Regions from separate parts of the Streptomyces sp. NPDC026589 genome, predicted to be linked through region 2. Evidence: predicted binding sites of a transcription regulator. Region 2 holds the regulator's gene; the other holds the start of a gene.
What was found. Region 2 encodes HrcA, which represses chaperone genes, less so after heat shock. Its sites were predicted from a motif close to TTNGCACTCNGNNNNNCNGAGTGCNAA; they were not measured.

Region 1 (8,745 bases), on a different contig from region 2:
CGACGCCGGTGTCGTTCACCTGCCAGTAGCTGCCGTCTTTCTCGTCGAGGAGGACGCCGCCGTACTCGGTGGTCGTGACGGCGATGCCTTTTCTGAGCTTCATCGGATGCCTCGCTGGTGGTCAGATGGGCGATGTCGGCGATGCCGGCGATGCCGGCGATGCCGTATGTGTCCGAGGGGCCGGCCAGGCGTCCTCGGCCGTGCGGAGCCAGGTCTCCCCGGCCACGGTGGAGCTGATGGAGTGCTCGACCAGGACCGGTGAGAAGGGTTCGGCGGCGAGCCGGAGCAGACGGCGGGAGTCGACCAGACCGCGTTCCGCCAGCCGGGAGCCGGTCCACAGAGCGGCCAGTTCCGGGGCGTGTTCGCGCAGGCCCTGGTATTCGTCGGAGGACATGTGGTCCTTCGTGGTCCGGGTCAGGAGCGCGTCCGGGACCACGCCGCGCATCGCCTCGACGAGCAGCGGTTTGTAGCGCCAGGGACTGATCCGCTCCGGCAGGCGGACGGCAAGGGTCGCCTCCAGGACGCGGTCGTCGTAGAACGGCGCGGCCACCGGCAGCCCGATCGTCATGCCGACGTCCTCCATCGCCTGGAAGTGCCGGGCCCCCATCCGCACGGCGTCGATGTCGACGTGCCGTCCGCGCCAGGGGTCGATCGGCTCGGCGTGCTCGGCGGCGGCCCGGAACTCCTCGGTGATCAGGGAGTTCGCGTGGTCGGTGAACCAGGGCCGCAGCGACTGCCGTACGCCCCAGGAGAGCAGCGGGGTCCGGGCGACCGGCTGGGGTTCGGCGGTGACCGCCCCGGCGAGCCAACGGGGGAACGTGGAGCGGTTCAGCAGGGCCCGCACCGTGGGCAGGAGCGGCCAGCCGAGCTGGTGGCGCAGGCCGCCGAGGTGACTCCAGGCGGTGAACGGGTTGCCGTGGAAGAGGTCCTGGTAGGCGTGGGGCAGACCGAGGAAGAGTTCGTCGCCGCCGTAGCCGGTGAGGTGGTAGCGCGATCCGGTGGCGTGGGCGCGGCCGAGCAGGAGGTGCGCGCGGGCCCGGCCGGGGGCGACGGGGAGCGGTTCGTCGTTCAACTCTTCGGCGCAGGAGGCGAGATCGGCGTAGAAGTAGGGGACGTCATCGGCGGGGATGATCCGGTGGTCCAGGGCGGTGGACGCGGTGCCCGTGCTCCCCCCGGCCGCCGCCCCGCTCCCCCCGGCCGCCTGCACGGCCCGCCGCGCCCAGGTCTCGTCCTCGCTGTAGCGGTCCCGGGCGGCCACGGTGAGGAGGGACAGTTCGGCGGGCCCGGTCGCACGGGCGGCGAACGTGAGCGCGGTGGAGTCCAGGCCGCCGGACAGCTCGCAGCTGATCCGGTCCAGGCCGCCGACATGGGCCCGTACGGAGGCGGCGACGGCGTCACCGAGTCTTCGGGCCCCCTCGGCCAGGGAGAGTTCGGCGGGCGGCGGCTCCCACCAGCGGTGCTCCGTGGGGCCCGGGACGGCGGCCGTGCCCGGTGCTGCGACGGGCAGGGCCAGGCCGTACCCGGCGCCGGTCTCGTACACGCCCCGCCACACGACGCGGCGGCTCAGCGGGTGCGGCAGGAAGTCGAGCATGCGCAGGGCCAGCGCACCGTCGTCCAGGGGTGCGCCGATCAGGTGCGCGAGGACGGCGGGACGGTCGGAGGCGATGGTTCCGGCCTCCGGGTGCCGGGCGTGGTAGACCCGGCGCAGCCCGGAGGCGGTGCCCCGGATCCAGGTCTCGCCGGAGAGCCGGGCGACCACGTGGTGGAGGCCGGGCAGTCGGGCGAGGCGGCGTTCCAGGCCCGCCCGGTCGCGGGCGCCCCCCAGGAGACCGGCTAGCACGGCCTCGGGGACCCGGTCCGGGCCGATGAGCACGAGGGCGTCGTCGCCCCGGCGGAGGTGGCTCACCTCGCGGACCAGCGGGCGGGCGACGATCCAGGGCCGCCCCGAAGCGTGGGCGACGACCGGCGTCCCGCCCGTGGCGCCCGTACCGGCGCGAAAGCCCGCACCCGAGGAGAGGACCGTGCCCGGGGGGTGACCCGTGCCCGGGGGGAGTTGCCCGGCCACCGCCGCTCCCGCCGCACTGTCCGGCAGGACGACGAAGTAGTCACGCGGGTGGCCGGGCATGTTCACCTTCCGGAAGTTCTCATACAGCGCACAGGAGGCCGGGGGCCGGGTCAGCTGATGCGACGGACCCAGTACTCCTTGTACGAGCCGTAGAAGTAACCGGCGGTCTTCTTCGAAAAGTCGCCCTGCTTGAACAGCGACGGCTTCACGTAAGCCTTCTTCCGCAGCTTCATGACACCTTCCCTTCTGTGCGGTTGACGTCCGTTATGCCCAAGTGGATTCCGCATAACGGAAGTTGTTTATGCGACTGGTGTTCACCACGTGAACACGAGAGCCATCATGTCCCGCAGTCCCGCCGGTACGCATGATTCCGACTTACCATCCGAAGTTGGCTGGATAGCGCGAGCGGCGAGGTCCGGGGCGGGCCGCTCCGGACCGTCTCCACCGGGGCCGGGGACGTCGGCCGGGCGCCATGTGCAGTCGCACACCACCAGGGTGCGGACGCGAGGTGGACTGGACCACTGACCGGCTGCGGTCGCCGGACCGGGCGGTGAGCTGCCACGAGAGGGAGCGGCCCACCGGGGCAGCGGGGAACCAGCCGGGACGGTCCTCCAGGCGGCTCCACGTCCGCCCTGCCTCAGGGGTCGGGGGCGCGCCCCCGTGAACGGCGCCACCGCGCCGGCACGTGGTGCCTCACCGGGAAGGACGCGGCAAGTAGCCATTCGGCCATGCACCCGCACACCGGGCTGCCCGCGGCGGCACGCATCGGCCCGCGGCGACACGCGTCGGCATGCCTCGGCACGCGGCGGCGCGCATCGGCCCGTCGGGGAACGCCACAGGGGCGGCACCTCCGCGAAGGAGATACCGCCCCTGTGGGACGTACGGCGAACTTCGATCAGCCGGAGGGGCTTCCGGGCGGGCCCGGGACTCCGCGGCGGATCAGAAGTCCATGTCACCGCCCGGCATGCCGCCCGGGGCGGCCGCGCCGGCCTTCTCGGGCTTGTCGGCGATGACGGCCTCGGTGGTGAGGAAGAGCGCGGCGATGGACGCGGCGTTCTGCAGAGCGGAGCGCGTGACCTTCGCCGGGTCGATGATGCCCTCGGCGATCATGTCCACGTACTCGCCGGTCGCGGCGTTGAGGCCGTGACCGATCGGCAGGTTGCGGACCTTCTCCACGACGACGCCACCCTCAAGACCACCGTTGACGGCGATCTGCTTGAGCGGGGCCTCCAGCGCGAGCTTCACGGCGTTGGCGCCGGTCGCCTCGTCGCCCGTGAGGTCGAGCTTCTCGAAGACGGCCGAGGCCTGGAGCAGAGCCACGCCACCACCGGCGACGATGCCCTCCTCGACGGCGGCCTTGGCGTTGCGCACCGCGTCCTCGATGCGGTGCTTGCGCTCCTTGAGCTCCACCTCGGTGGCGGCGCCGGCCTTGATGACGGCCACGCCGCCGGCCAGCTTCGCCAGACGCTCCTGGAGCTTCTCGCGGTCGTAGTCCGAGTCGGAGTTCTCGATCTCGGCACGGATCTGCTTGACGCGACCCTGAACCTGGTCGCTGTCACCGGCGCCGTCGACGATCGTGGTCTCGTCCTTGGTGATGACGACCTTGCGGGCACGGCCGAGCAGGTCCAGGCCGGCGTTCTCCAGCTTGAGACCGACCTCCTCGGAGATCACGGTGCCACCGGTGAGGATGGCGATGTCCGCGAGCATGGCCTTGCGGCGGTCGCCGAAGCCCGGAGCCTTGACGGCGACGGACTTGAACGTGCCCTTGATCTTGTTGACGACCAGGGTGGAGAGCGCCTCGCCCTCGACGTCCTCGGCGATGATCAGCAGGGGCTTGCCCGACTGCATGACCTTCTCCAGCAGCGGGATCAGGTCCTTGACGCTGGCGATCTTCGAGTTGACGATCAGGATGTACGGGTCGTCGAGCGACGCCTCCATACGCTCCATGTCGGTCGCGAAGTACGCCGAGATGTAGCCCTTGTCGAAGCGCATACCCTCGGTGAGCTCAAGCTCCAGACCGAAGGTCTGGGACTCCTCGACGGTGATGACGCCTTCCTTGCCGACCTTGTCCATCGCCTCGGCGATCTTGGCGCCGATCTCGGTGTCGGCGGCGGAGATGGAGGCGGTCGAAGCGATCTGCTCCTTGGTCTCCACGTCCTTGGCCTGCTCCAGCAGCGCGGCGGAGACGGCCTCGACGGCCTTCTCGATGCCCCGCTTGAGGGCCATCGGGTTGGCGCCTGCGGCGACGTTGCGCAGGCCCTCGCGGACGAGAGCCTGAGCCAGAACGGTGGCGGTGGTCGTACCGTCGCCGGCGACGTCGTCCGTCTTCTTGGCGACCTCCTTGACCAGCTCCGCACCGATCTTCTCGTACGGGTCCTCGAGCTCGATCTCCTTGGCGATGGAAACACCATCGTTGGTGATCGTGGGCGCGCCCCACTTCTTCTCGAGGACGACGTTACGGCCCTTGGGGCCGAGGGTGACCTTGACGGCGTCGGCGAGCTGGTTCATCCCGCGCTCGAGACCGCGCCGTGCCTCCTCGTCGAACGCGATGATCTTGGCCATGTGAAGTGGTCCTCCCGGACAGGGGTGGATTTCTCCGGACCGAGAGGCGCCCGCGACGGACGGCCTGCCTGCGTGGTGGTTCCTTGCCCCACCGCGCCTGCGGGCCTCACCGGCCCGGTCCAAGTTTCTGTCACTCTCACCTGGAGAGTGCTAACGCCAATGATTAGCACTCGACCCCTGCGAGTGCAAGCGTCCCTCTCCGGATGTGGACAGCGGCGCGCGTCGGAGGCAGGCGGCGCCGCGCATCGGACGCGGGCGGCGGCGGGCGGCGGCGCGCCTCCCGACAGGGCCCCCGGGACGCACGAAGGACCCGGTCCCCTGATCCGGGGGCCGGGCCCTGCGTGCGTGAGTAGTGTCGTCGGACGACCGCGCCGAGCTCAGCCGACGGCGAGCTTGACCATGTCGGCCTGGGGCCCCTTCTGGCCCTGCGAGATCTCGAATTCAACTCGCTGACCCTCTTCGAGGGTGCGGTACCCGTCCATCTGGATCGCGCTGTAGTGGACGAAAACATCCGCACCACCGTCGACCGCGATGAAGCCGTACCCCTTCTCCGCGTTGAACCACTTGACGGTGCCCTGAGCCATGCCTAACTCCCCTATTACTGGCCCTTGCACGGGACCGCACTTCGCGGACCCGGGTCGGAACTCACCCCCGACAGGAGAGGGTGTGCGGCGCCGCAGCGCGTCGACCGCGGCCGAATGTATCCGCCCAACTGCCCTCTGCAACAGGTCAATCAGACGAGAATTCTGGGCACAGCAGAACACGCGAATATGCGGGTTTGCTGAGATTTACGGGCAAGTCGGGCCAGACAAAGGGCACTTATGCCGCAAGAGGTTCACGCACTTTGGCTGCTTCTTATCGGGTCCGGGCGCATTCACATATGCGGGCGGCACGGGCAGCGGGCGGGGCTTCCCCAACTGTACCGTGCTCAACCATACAGAATTGCCCCCTCCGCTTCTCTCGCGGAGGGGGCAACTGTGGTCACACAGAGGTGCGATGGGCCGCCGTGGAGCGGGACGGGCCCTCAGCGGTTCAGCAGCCGCCGGCGACGGCGGGAATGATCGAGACGCCCGCGCCGTCGGGCGTGGCCGCGTCCAGGCCGCCCTCGAAGCGCACGTCGTCGTCGTTGACGTACACGTTCACGAAGCGGCGCAGCTTGCCCTGGTCGTCCAGGACACGGGCAGCGATGCCCGGGTGGTCCTTCTCCAGGGACTCGATGACCTCGGAGAGCTTGGCGCCCTCCGCCGGGACCTCGGCCTGGCCGCCCGTGTACGTACGGAGGATGGTGGGGATGCGGACCTTGACGCTCATGGTGGGTGCCTTCCTGAAGTCTCTGGTGATCAGCTGGCGGCGAGGCCCGCGGCGCGGAACGCGTCCAGGCTCGGCTTGATGGTCGCCGTGGCCTGCGAGGTCGCGGAGACCGCGTCCAGCGTCTTGAGGCCGTCGCCGGTGTTCAGGACGACGGTGGTGAGCGTCGGGTCGATGACGCCCGCCTCGACGAGCTTCTTCGTCACGCCGAGCGTCACGCCGCCCGCCGTCTCGCCGAAGATGCCCTCGGTGCGCGCCAGCAGCTTGATCGCGTCGACGACCTGCTCGTCGGTCACGTCCTCCACCGCGCCGCCGGTGCGGCGGGCGATGTCCAGGACGTACGGGCCGTCCGCCGGGTTGCCGATGGCCAGCGACTTGGCGATGGTGTTCGGCTTCTGCGGGCGCACCACGTCGTGGCCCGCCTTGAAGGCGGCGGAGACCGGGGAGCAGCCCTCGGCCTGGGCGCCGAAGATCTTGTACGGGCGGTCCTCGACGAGGCCGAGCTTGATCAGCTCCTGGAACCCCTTGTCGATCTTCGTGAGCTGGGAGCCGGACGCGATCGGGATGACGATCTGGTCGGGCAGCCGCCAGCCGAGCTGCTCGCAGATCTCGTACGCCAGCGTCTTGGAGCCCTCGCCGTAGTACGGGCGCAGGTTGACGTTGACGAAGCCCCAGCCCTCGCCGAGCGGGTCGCCGATGAGCTCGGAGCAGAAGCGGTTGACGTCGTCGTAGTTGCCCTCGATGCCGACCAGCTCACCGCCGTACACCGCGGCCATGACGACCTTGCCCTGCTCCAGGTCGTGCGGGATGAACACACAGGAGCGCAGTCCGGCCCGGGCGGCGGCGGCGCCGACGGCTCCGGCCAGGTTGCCCGTGGAGGAGCAGGAGAGGGTGGTGAAGCCGAAGGCGCGGGCGGCCTCGACGGCGATGGCGACGACGCGGTCCTTGAAGGAGTGCGTCGGGTTGCCGGAGTCGTCCTTCACGTACAGGCCGCCGGTGACGCCCAGCTCACGGGCGAGGTTGTCGGCCTTGACGAGCTTGGTGAAGCCGGGGTTGATGTTGGGCTTCTCCGCGACGTCCGCGGGCACCGGCAGCAGCGGGGCGTAGCGCCAGATGTTGTTCGGGCCGGCCTCGATGCGCTTGCGCAGCTCCTCCGGGGAGCCCGTGGGCAGGTCGTAGGCCACTTCCAGCGGCCCGAAACAGGACGCACAGGCGAAAAGGGGGCCGAGCTCGAAACGCTCGCCGCACTCGCGGCAGGAAAGCGCCGCGGCGGGGCCGAGATCGACGGCCGGGGCGGAAGAAGCGGTGCTACCTGCAACGGTCTGAACAGCCATGATGGCGGAGGTCCCTTTCTCCTCATCTTCCCTACGACGCATTTCGCCGCAAGACGGAATTGGCACCTTCCCCACCGTGACCTCGCGGTCGGCAGGAGGGTTGCCGGGACTTCAACGGGCCGTTCCCTCAGTCCCTCTGGATGAGCTCTTATGGCGCTGGATCTTCGATCCAGGCGTTTATGCGCGCTCCGACCCCGACATGCGACGGCGATACGCGTTGTTCAAGACTGTAACCGAAGCACCGGACCGTTGAGATAGTCGTCCGAACCGCGAGATGGATCACACACAGGGAGTGCCGACCGTGCTCGAAGAGGTGGAACGCTGGCTGACCAGGCGTTCCTGGTCGTCCGGCGACCGCCCGCTGAACCGGCTCACCGACGCCCGGGACGCCGATCCGCACCGCACGTCCGTGAGCGTGGTGCTGCCGGCGCTGAACGAGGAGGCCACGGTCGGCGCGATCGTGGCGACGATCCGCCGGGAGCTGATGGAGAAGGTCCGGCTGGTCGACGAACTCGTGGTGATCGACTCCGGCTCCACCGACGCCACCGCCGCCGTGGCCCGGGCGGCGGGTGCCCGGGTGGTCCACCGGGACGCGATCCTGCCCCGCGTCCCGGCCCTGCCCGGCAAGGGCGAGGTGCTGTGGCGGTCACTCCTGGTGACGAGCGGCGAGATCGTCTGCTTCGTCGACGCCGACCTCAGGGACTTCTCCGCGGACTTCGTCTCGGGCACGGTCGGACCGCTGCTCACCGACCCGTCCCTCCAGTTCGTCAAGGCGATGTACGACCGCCCGCTCGGCGACAGCGCAGGTCAGGGCGGTCGGGTCACCGAGCTGGTGGCGCGCCCGCTGCTCAATCTGCACTGGCCCCAGCTGGCCGGGTTCGTGCAGCCGCTGGGCGGCGAGTACGCGGTGCGGCGGTCCCTGCTGGAGCGGCTGCCGTTCCCGGTCGGTTACGGAGTGGAGCTGGGCCTGCTGGTCGACGCGCTGCACACGGTGGGCCTGGACGCGCTGGGCCAGGTCGACGTCGGCGTGCGCAGACACCGCCACCAGGACGGGCAGGCGCTGGGCCGGATGGCGGCGGCGATCTACCGCACGGCGCAGCTGCGGCTCTCCCGGGGTCATCTGGTGCGGCCCGCGCTGACCCAGTTCGAGCGCGGCGAGGGCGGCTTCGTACCCCGCACCCATGCGGTGGACACGGAGGAGCGGCCGCCGATGCGGGAGATCGCGGAGTACGCGGAGCGCCACGCGGCGTGAGGCGGTGGGCCGCATGAAGCCCTGAGGCGTTTGGGGGCTTCCCGAACGGGCTAGGTTCCGCTACATGGTCTCCGAGCACGCCGAACACGAACCCGAACCCGCGGCCGCCTCCACCGCCCAGGTCCTCGTCGCGTCCAACCGCGGCCCGATCTCGTACACGCTCGGCGAGGACGGGACGCTCGACGCCAAGCGCGGCGGCGGAGGTCTCGTCTCCGGACTGAGCG
Region 2 (8,745 bases):
TTCCCCCGTGAGCCCTTCGGCCCGTGAACCGCCTGCCCGTTCCTCCACCTCAATAACCGATGGTGCGTGTGGGACGCAGGCATTCATAGGGATCGGCACGAGATCCTCTGCGACAGTCCTGCAACAGGTCGGAATCAGGCTCCGGACATCAGTCCGGAAGGGTGACGAAGTCGATCAATTCCTCTACCCGGCCCAGCAGTTGGGGTTCAAGATCCTTGTAGCTGCGGACCTTGGACAGGATGTGCTGCCAGGCCGCCCCGGTGTTCTGGGGCCATCCCAGCGCCCGGCACACGCCCGTCTTCCAGTCCTGCCCCCTCGGCACCACCGGCCACGCGTCGATCCCCACGGAGGACGGCTTCACCGCCTCCCACACGTCGATGTACGGGTGCCCCACCACCAGCACATGGTCCCCGGTCACCCGCTCGGCGATCCGGGACTCCTTGGAGCCGGGCACCAGGTGATCCACCAGCACCCCCAGCCGGGCGTCCGGCCCCGGAGCGAACTCCCCGACGATCGCCGGCAGGTCGTCCACCCCCTCCAGGTACTCCACGACCACGCCCTCGATGCGCAGGTCGTCACCCCACACCCGCTCCACCAGCTCCGCGTCGTGCCGGCCCTCCACATAGATCCGCCCGGCCCGCGCCACCCGGGCCCGCGCCCCGGGCACCGCCACCGAACCGGAGGCCGTACGGGTGGGACGCACCGGGCCGCCCGGGCCCGGGCGCACCAGCGTGACGACCCTGCCCTCCAGCAGGAAGCCGCGCGGCTCCATCGGGAACACCCGGTGCTTGCCGAAGCGGTCCTCCAGGGTCACCGTCGGCCCCTGGGCCGTCTTCTCGCAGCGGATCACCGCCCCGCAGAAGCCGGTGGAGACCTCCTCCACGACCAGATCGGGCTCGGCGGGCACCTCGGGCACGGGGGCGGACCTCTTCCACGGCGGGGTCAGGTCCGGCTGGTAGCTGCGCATGGCACGACGATATTCGCCGTACCCGCGTCAGGGCTCATCCCACGTCGAGTCCGGCGTTGACGTCCACGCCGGGTCCCGCGTCGAGGTCCACGTCGAAGCGCTCCGCCAGCGACGCCCGCTGCGCCCGCACGAACGCCGCGTCCACCACCGCCCCGTGCCCCGGCACGTACAGCGCACCCTCGCCGCCCAGCGCCAGCAGCCGCTCCAGCGCGGCCGGCCAGAGCGAGGTGATCGCGTCCCGGCCCGCCTGCGGCTCGCCCGATTCCTCGACCAGATCACCGCAGAACACCACCGGAGGCTCACCGCCCGTGCCCGGCACCAGCGCCGCGAGGTCATGGCCGCTGTGCCCGGGGCCCACGTTCGCCAGCAGCACCTGACGGCCGCCGCCCAGGTCCAGCGTCCAGTCGCCGCACACCTCGTGGTGCGGGACCACCAGCGTGTCCGCCGACCGGGCCGCCTCGCCCTCCGGCACCCCGTGGCGCACAGCCGAGGCGCACAGGCTCTCCGCCCCGCCGCGCAGCAGCGCCGCGACGCCCACCGCCCCGTACACCTGGGCACCGGCGAACGCGGCGGTGCCCAGCACATGATCGAAGTGCGGGTGGCTCAGTGCGATATGCGTCACCCTCCGCCCGAGCAGCGCCTCGGCCTGCCGCCGCAGCTCGACCCCCTCGCGCAGCGTGGCGCCGGTGTCGTACAGCAACGCGCCGTCCTCCCCGGCGACCAGCGCGGCGGTGGCGTCCCAGCCGGGGAGGCGCCGCCTGCCGATACCGTTGCCCAACCGCTCCCAGCCGAAGTCTTCCCAAGCGACGTCCATACCAGGACGCTATCGGCAACGACCTGCGCGGTCTCGTGGAGGCGTGGCCGGTCGCCCTTGCCCCCGCCCCACCCCACCCCCGTACACTGACCACGGGGATTGCTGGCACTCGAACGCACCGAGTGCCAGACAGACACCGAGAGACACAGCTGGAGGTGTGCGCGATGCTCAGCGAACGCAGACTCGAAGTGCTGCGCGCCATCGTCCAGGACTACGTCGGCACCGAGGAGCCCGTCGGCTCCAAGGCGCTGACCGAGCGGCACCGGCTGGGGGTCTCCCCGGCCACCGTCCGCAACGACATGGCGGTGCTGGAGGACGAGGGCTTCATCGCCCAGCCGCACACGAGCGCGGGACGCATCCCGACCGACAAGGGGTACCGCCTCTTCGTCGACCGGCTCGCGGGCGTCAAGCCGCTCTCCTCGCCCGAGCGCCGGGCCATCCAGAACTTCCTCGACGGCGCGGTCGACCTCGACGACGTGGTCGGCCGGACGGTGCGGCTGCTCGCGCAGCTGACCCGGCAGGTCGCCGTCGTGCAGTACCCCTCGCTGACCCGCTCGACGGTGCGGCACGTGGAACTGCTGGCGCTCGCCCCCGCCCGGCTGATGCTCGTCCTGATCACGGACACGGGCCGGGTCGAACAGCGTATGATCGACTGCCCTGCGCCCTTCGGCGAGGCATCGCTCGCGGATCTGCGGGCCCGGCTCAACAGCCGGGTCGTCGGACGCCGCTTCGCGGATGTCCCGCAACTGGTGCAGGAGCTGCCGGAATCCTTCGACAGCGAGGACCGCGGGACGGTTTCCACGGTCCTTTCCACCCTCCTCGAAACACTGGTCGAGGAGACGGAGGAGCGGCTGATGATCGGCGGCACCTCCAACCTCACCCGCTTCGGACACGACTTCCCGGTGATGATCCGGCCGGTGCTGGAAGCACTGGAGGAACAGGTCGTCCTGCTGAAGCTGCTCGGTGAGGCCACGGACTCCGGCATGACCGTACGGATCGGGCACGAGAACGCCCACGAGGGGCTCAACTCCACGTCCGTCGTCGCGGTCGGCTACGGTTCGGGCGACGAGGCAGTCGCCAAACTCGGCGTGGTCGGACCGACCCGCATGGACTACCCCGGAACGATGGGAGCGGTACGCGCAGTGGCACGTTACGTCGGACAGATCCTGGCGGAGTCGTAAGTGGCCACGGACTACTACGCCGTACTCGGCGTGCGCCGCGACGCATCTCAGGACGAGATCAAGAAGGCATTCCGTCGGCTCGCACGCGAGCTGCACCCGGATGTCAACCCGGACCCGAAGACCCAGGAGCGGTTCAAGGAGATCAACGCCGCTTACGAGGTGCTCTCGGACCCGCAGAAGAAGCAGGTCTACGACCTCGGCGGCGACCCCCTCTCCGCCAGTGGCGGCGGCGGTGGCGCGGGCGGTTTCGGAGCCGGCGGCTTCGGTAACTTCTCCGACATCATGGACGCGTTCTTCGGCAACGCCGCGCAGCGCGGGCCCCGTTCGCGGACCCGGCGGGGCCAGGACGCCATGATCCGGCTGGAGATCGACCTCAACGAGGCGGCCTTCGGCACCACCAAGGACATCCAGGTCGACACGGCCGTCGTCTGCAACACCTGCAGCGGCGAGGGCGCGGCCCCCGGCACTTCCGCCCAGACCTGTGACATGTGTCGCGGCCGCGGCGAGGTCTCGCAGGTCACCCGGTCCTTCCTGGGCCAGGTCATGACCTCGCGGCCCTGCCCGCAGTGCCAGGGTTTCGGCACCGTCGTGCCCACCCCGTGCCCGGAGTGCGCCGGCGACGGCCGCATCCGCTCGCGGCGCACCCTGACCGTGAAGATCCCCGCGGGCGTCGACAACGGCACCCGTATCCAGCTCGCCGGCGAGGGCGAGGTCGGCCCCGGCGGCGGCCCGCCCGGCGATCTGTACGTGGAGATCCATGAGCTGCCGCACGCCGTGTTCCAGCGGCGCGGCGACGATCTGCACTGCACGGTCACCGTCCCCATGACGGCCGCGGCCCTCGGCACCAAGTGTCCGCTGGAGACCCTGGACGGCCTGGAGGACATCGACATCAGGCCCGGCACCCAGTCCGGCCAGTCCGTGCCCCTGCACGGGCGCGGCATCACGCATCTGCGCGGCGGCGGCCGGGGCGACCTGATCGTGCACGTCGAGGTGATGACCCCGTCCAAGCTCGACGCGGAACAGGAGCGGCTGCTGCGGGAGCTGTCCAAGCTGCGCGGCGAGGAACGGCCCCTCGGCCAGTTTCAGCCAGGTCAGCAAGGGCTCTTCTCCCGGCTGAAGGACGCGTTCAACGGCCGCTGAACCGCTTTCCGCCTTTCACCGCACCGCCCGCCGGTCCCGAACCGGCGGGCGGTGCGGCGTACGGCGGCAGAACCGGTCACGCCGTCGCTGGCTGATTCGGCCCCGTTGCACAGGACATGGCACGATGCGGTCATGTCCTCCGAGTTGACCGATCTCTGCCGGTATCCGATCGTGCAGGCCCCCATGGCGGGCGGCACGTCCGGACCCCAGCTCGCCGGGGCCGTCGCCGAAGCCGGCGGGCTCGGATTCCTGGCCGCCGGGTACAAAACGGCGGACGGCATGTACAACGAGATCAAACAGCTGCGCCGGCTCACCGGCGGGCCGTTCGGCGTCAACCTCTTCATGCCGCAGCCCGCGCTCGCCGACCCCAGCGCCGTCGAGGTCTACCGCCACCAGCTCGCCGGTGAGGCCGCCTGGTACGAGACCCCGCTCGGCGACCCGGACAGCAGCGGCGACGACGGCTACGAGGCGAAGGTCGCGATCCTGCTGGAGGACCCCGTTCCGGTGGTCTCCTTCACCTTCGGCTGCCCCACCCGCGACACCCTGGACGCCTTCGCCAGGGCCGGGACGCACACCATCGTCACGGTCACCTCCGCCGAGGAGGCCCAGAGTGCCCAGTGGGCGGGCGCCGACACCGTCTGCGTCCAGGGCGTCGAGGCGGGCGGCCACCAGTCCACCCACCGCGACGACCCGCAGCTCGACCAGACCGGCACCGGTCTGCTCTCCCTCATCACCCAGGTCCGCGAGACCGTGCAGATCCCGATCATCGCCACCGGCGGCCTGATGCGCGGCGCGCAGATCGCCGCCGTCCTCGCGGCGGGCGCGGACGCCGCCCAGCTCGGCACCGCCTTCCTGGTCTGCCCCGAGTCCGGGGCGCACCCGCTGCACAAGCAGGCCCTGACCAACCCGCTGTTCGTCCGCACCGAGCTGACCCGTGCCTTCTCCGGGCGGCCCGCCCGCGGCCTGGTCAACCGCTTCGTCCGCGAACACGGCCCCTACGCCCCCGCCGCCTACCCCCAGGTCCACTACGTCACCAGCGGGCTGCGCCTGGCCGCCGCCAAGTCCGGCGACGCCCAGGGCATGGCCCTGTGGGCCGGACAGGGCCACCGGATGGCCCGGGAACTGCCCGTCGGCGAGCTCATCGAGCTGCTCGCCGCCGAACTGGAGGCCGCCCGGTCGGCCCTGAGCATGAGGAGCCCCCGGTGACCGCACCGGTCTTCGTCGTCGAACGGATGCCCACCGGGCCGGAGTTCGTCCTGGACGGACCCGAAGGACGGCACGCCGTCTCCGTGAAGCGGCTCCACCCCGGCGAGGACGTCGTCCTCACCGACGGGCTCGGCCACTGGGCGGAGGGCGTCGTCCACGCCGCCGAGGGCAAGGACCGGCTCACGGTCAACGGCCTCGACACGATCCACGAGGAGCCCGCGCCCGCCCCGCGCATCACCGTCGTCCAGGCGCTCCCCAAGGGCGACCGGGGCGAGCTGGCGGTCGAGACGATGACCGAGACCGGCGTCGACGCGATCGTGCCCTGGCAGGCGGCCCGCTGCATCACCCAGTGGAAGGGCGACCGGGGAGCCAAGGCCCTGACGAAGTGGCGCGGCACCGCACGGGAAGCGGGCAAGCAGTCCCGCCGGGTGCGCTTCCCCGAGGTGGCCGAGGCCATGACGACCAAGCAGGTCGCCGCCCTCCTCGCCGCCGCCGACTTCGCCGGGGTCCTCCACGAGGACCGCGACCACGACAGCACCCCCCTCGCCACCGCCGGACTCCCCGCCGCCGGCAGCATCGTGCTCGTCGTCGGACCGGAGGGCGGCGTCTCCCCGCAGGAGCTGACCGCCTTCGCCGAGGCGGGCGCCCGCCCCTACCGGCTCGGCCGCAGCGTCCTGCGCACCTCCACCGCCGGGACCGCCGCGACCGCGCTGCTGCTGGGGCGTACGGGGCGCTGGGGCTGAACACGGTCCCGAGGGCCGGGGATAGCATGCCCCTGTACTGATCACCTGATCACTTGTACCGACTCACCAGTGATCACCTGTACCGACTCACCAGCGAACGAGGAGGCCCGGCGCCATGGCGGGAGAGCCGCAGTCCGACTGCCTGTTCTGCAAGATCGTCTCGGGAGACATCCCGGCGACCATCGTCCGCGAGAGCGAGACCACCGTCGCCTTCCGCGACATCAACCCGCAGGCCCCGACCCACGTCCTGGTCATCCCGAAGGCCCACTACCCGGACGCCGCCTCCCTCGCCGCCGCGGAACCGCTCATCGCCGCGGACGTCCTGCGCGAGGCCGGGGAGGTCGCCGCCGAGGAGAAGGTCGACGGCAGCGGCTACCGGATCATTTTCAACACGGGCTCCGGCGCCGGCCAGACCGTCTTCCACGCCCACGCGCATGTCCTGGGCGGCCGCGGCCTCCAGTGGCCCCCCGGATAACGGAGCCCCCCGACCATGTCCGTACGCGAGCTGGTGGTGCTCGGCACCGCCAGCCAGGTCCCGACCCGGCACCGCAACCACAACGGCTATCTGCTGCGCTGGGACGGCGAGGGCATCCTCTTCGACCCGGGCGAGGGCACCCAGCGGCAGATGCTGCGGGCCGGGGTCGCCGCGCACGACATCGACCGGATCTGCGTCACCCACTTCCACGGCGACCACTCCCTCGGGCTCGCCGGGGTGATCCAGCGGATCAACCTCGACCAGGTGCCGCACCCGGTGACCGCGCACTACCCGGCGAGCGGGCAGCACTTCTTCGACCGGCTGCGGTACGCCACCGCCTACCGCGAGACCGTCGAGCTGAACCAGGCCCCGGTCGTCGGGACCGGCGGAGTCCTCGCCACCACCCCCGCGTACACCCTGGACAGCGCGAAGCTCTCGCACCCCGTCGAGTCGTACGGCTACCGCCTCACCGAGCCCGACACCCGGCGCATGCTGCCCGCCCTGCTGAAGGAACACTCCATCGCCGGACCGGACGTGGGCCGCCTCCAGCGCGACGGCGTCCTCGGCGGCGTCACGCTGGAGCAGGTCTCCGAGGAGCGGCGCGGGCAGCGGTTCGCGTTCGTTATGGACACCCGGCTCTGCGACGGGGTGTACGCGCTCGCCGAGGGCTGCGACCTGCTCGTCATCGAGTCGACCTTCCTCGACGAGGACGAGAAGCTGGCCGTCGACCACGGGCACCTGACCGCCGGACAGGCCGCCCGGGTGGCGAAGGAGTCGGGCGTCCGCCACCTCGTGCTCACCCACTTCTCCCAGCGCTACGGCGACCCGCGGCTCTTCGAGACCCAGGCCCGCGCCGCCGGGTTCGACGGCGAACTCACCGTCGCCCAGGACCTGACCCGGGTCCCGGTCCCCACCCGCCATCACTCCTGATCCGCCACCACCTCTGATCCGCCACCGCCTCTGATCCGACCCCACCCCTGTTTGCGAGACACCGTGCACCTCCCCAAGGCAGAACTCCACCTCCACATCGAAGGAACCCTCGAACCCGAGCTGGCCTTCGCCCTCGCGGAGCGCAACGAGGTGGCCCTGCCCTACGCCTCCACCGACGAACTGCGCGCCGCCTACCGGTTCGAGGACCTCCAGTCCTTCCTCGACCTGTACTACGCGCTGATGGCCGTCCTGCGCACCGAGGACGACTTCGCCGAACTCGTCGACGCCTACCTCGCCCGCGCCGCCGCCCAGGGCGTCCGGCACGCCGAGATCTTCTTCGACCCGCAGGCCCACACCGCCCGGGGCGTCCCGATCGGCACCGTCATCGAGGGGATCGGCCGGGCGCTGGAGCGCAGCGAGGAGACCCACGGGGTCTCCACCCAGCTGATCATGTGCTTCCTGCGCGACCTGTCCGCCGAATCGGCCCTCGGCACCCTGGACGCGGCCAAGCCGTACCTGCACCGGATCAGCGCGATCGGCCTGGACTCCGCCGAGGTCGGCCACCCGCCCGCCAAGTTCCGCGAGGTCTACGAGGCGGCAACCGCCCTCGGCCTGCGCAAGGTGGCCCACGCGGGCGAGGAGGGCCCGCCGGAGTACATCAGGGAGGCCCTGGACGTCCTCGGTGTCGAGCGCATCGACCACGGACTGCGCTGCCTGGAGGACCCGGAGCTGGTGGAGCGGCTGGTCGCCGACCGGGTGCCGCTCACGCTCTGCCCGCTGTCCAACGTTCGGCTGCGCACGGTCGACACGCTCGCCGACCACCCCCTGCCGGCGATGCTGGCCGCCGGACTCCACTGCACGGTGAACTCCGACGACCCCGCCTACTTCGGCGGGTACGCCGGGGACAACTTCGACGCCGTCCGCGACGCGCTCGCCCTGGAGCCGGAGCAGCTGCGCACCCTGGCACGCAACTCCTTCGAGGCGGCCTTCCTCGACCACGACGAGGAGCGCAGGGCGCGCTACCTGTCCGAGGTCGAGGCGTACGCGTTCGACTGACCGGAACCGCCGTCCGGACCGGCCGTCCGGATCGCGCTGCGCACCAGCCGCCTGCGCCGCAGGGCCGGCACCCGCAGCTCCGTGACGGCCTGCTCGGGTGAGCCGAGCTTCGGCACCGCGCCGGACAGGCTTCCGGTGGTGGCGGCGAGCAGGGCGGCCGGGGCGCCACCGCGACGACGCACCGAGCCGGGCACCAGCGGACGGCCGCCGGTGTGCAGCGCCACGGCGGTCAC

Region 1: the regulator HrcA is predicted to act here: its motif matches at 4,791-4,817, upstream of groL (chaperonin GroEL).

The regions. Positions count from the first base shown of each region.
Region 1 is NZ_JBEZYG010000011.1:231,675-240,419, reverse strand. It holds gene AB0F29_RS20810 (lasso peptide biosynthesis PqqD family chaperone) at 1-103, opposite strand, end outside; gene AB0F29_RS20805 (asparagine synthase-related protein) at 122-2,125, opposite strand; gene AB0F29_RS20800 (keywimysin-related RiPP) at 2,176-2,298, opposite strand; gene groL (chaperonin GroEL) at 3,005-4,627, opposite strand; gene AB0F29_RS20790 (cold-shock protein) at 5,005-5,211, opposite strand; gene AB0F29_RS20785 (MoaD/ThiS family protein) at 5,660-5,938, opposite strand; gene thrC (threonine synthase) at 5,968-7,269, opposite strand; SAM riboswitch class I at 7,289-7,416, opposite strand; gene AB0F29_RS20775 (glucosyl-3-phosphoglycerate synthase) at 7,571-8,521, shown strand; gene AB0F29_RS20770 (trehalose-6-phosphate synthase) at 8,586-8,745, shown strand, end outside.
Region 2 is NZ_JBEZYG010000003.1:399,953-408,697, forward strand. It holds gene AB0F29_RS07690 (DUF3097 domain-containing protein) at 149-967, opposite strand; gene AB0F29_RS07695 (MBL fold metallo-hydrolase) at 1,002-1,781, opposite strand; gene hrcA (heat-inducible transcriptional repressor HrcA) at 1,946-2,962, shown strand; gene dnaJ (molecular chaperone DnaJ) at 2,963-4,102, shown strand; gene AB0F29_RS07710 (nitronate monooxygenase) at 4,235-5,308, shown strand; gene AB0F29_RS07715 (16S rRNA (uracil(1498)-N(3))-methyltransferase) at 5,305-6,051, shown strand; gene AB0F29_RS07720 (histidine triad nucleotide-binding protein) at 6,167-6,526, shown strand; gene AB0F29_RS07725 (ribonuclease Z) at 6,542-7,456, shown strand; gene AB0F29_RS07730 (adenosine deaminase) at 7,520-8,512, shown strand; gene AB0F29_RS07735 (MFS transporter) at 8,476-8,745, opposite strand, start outside.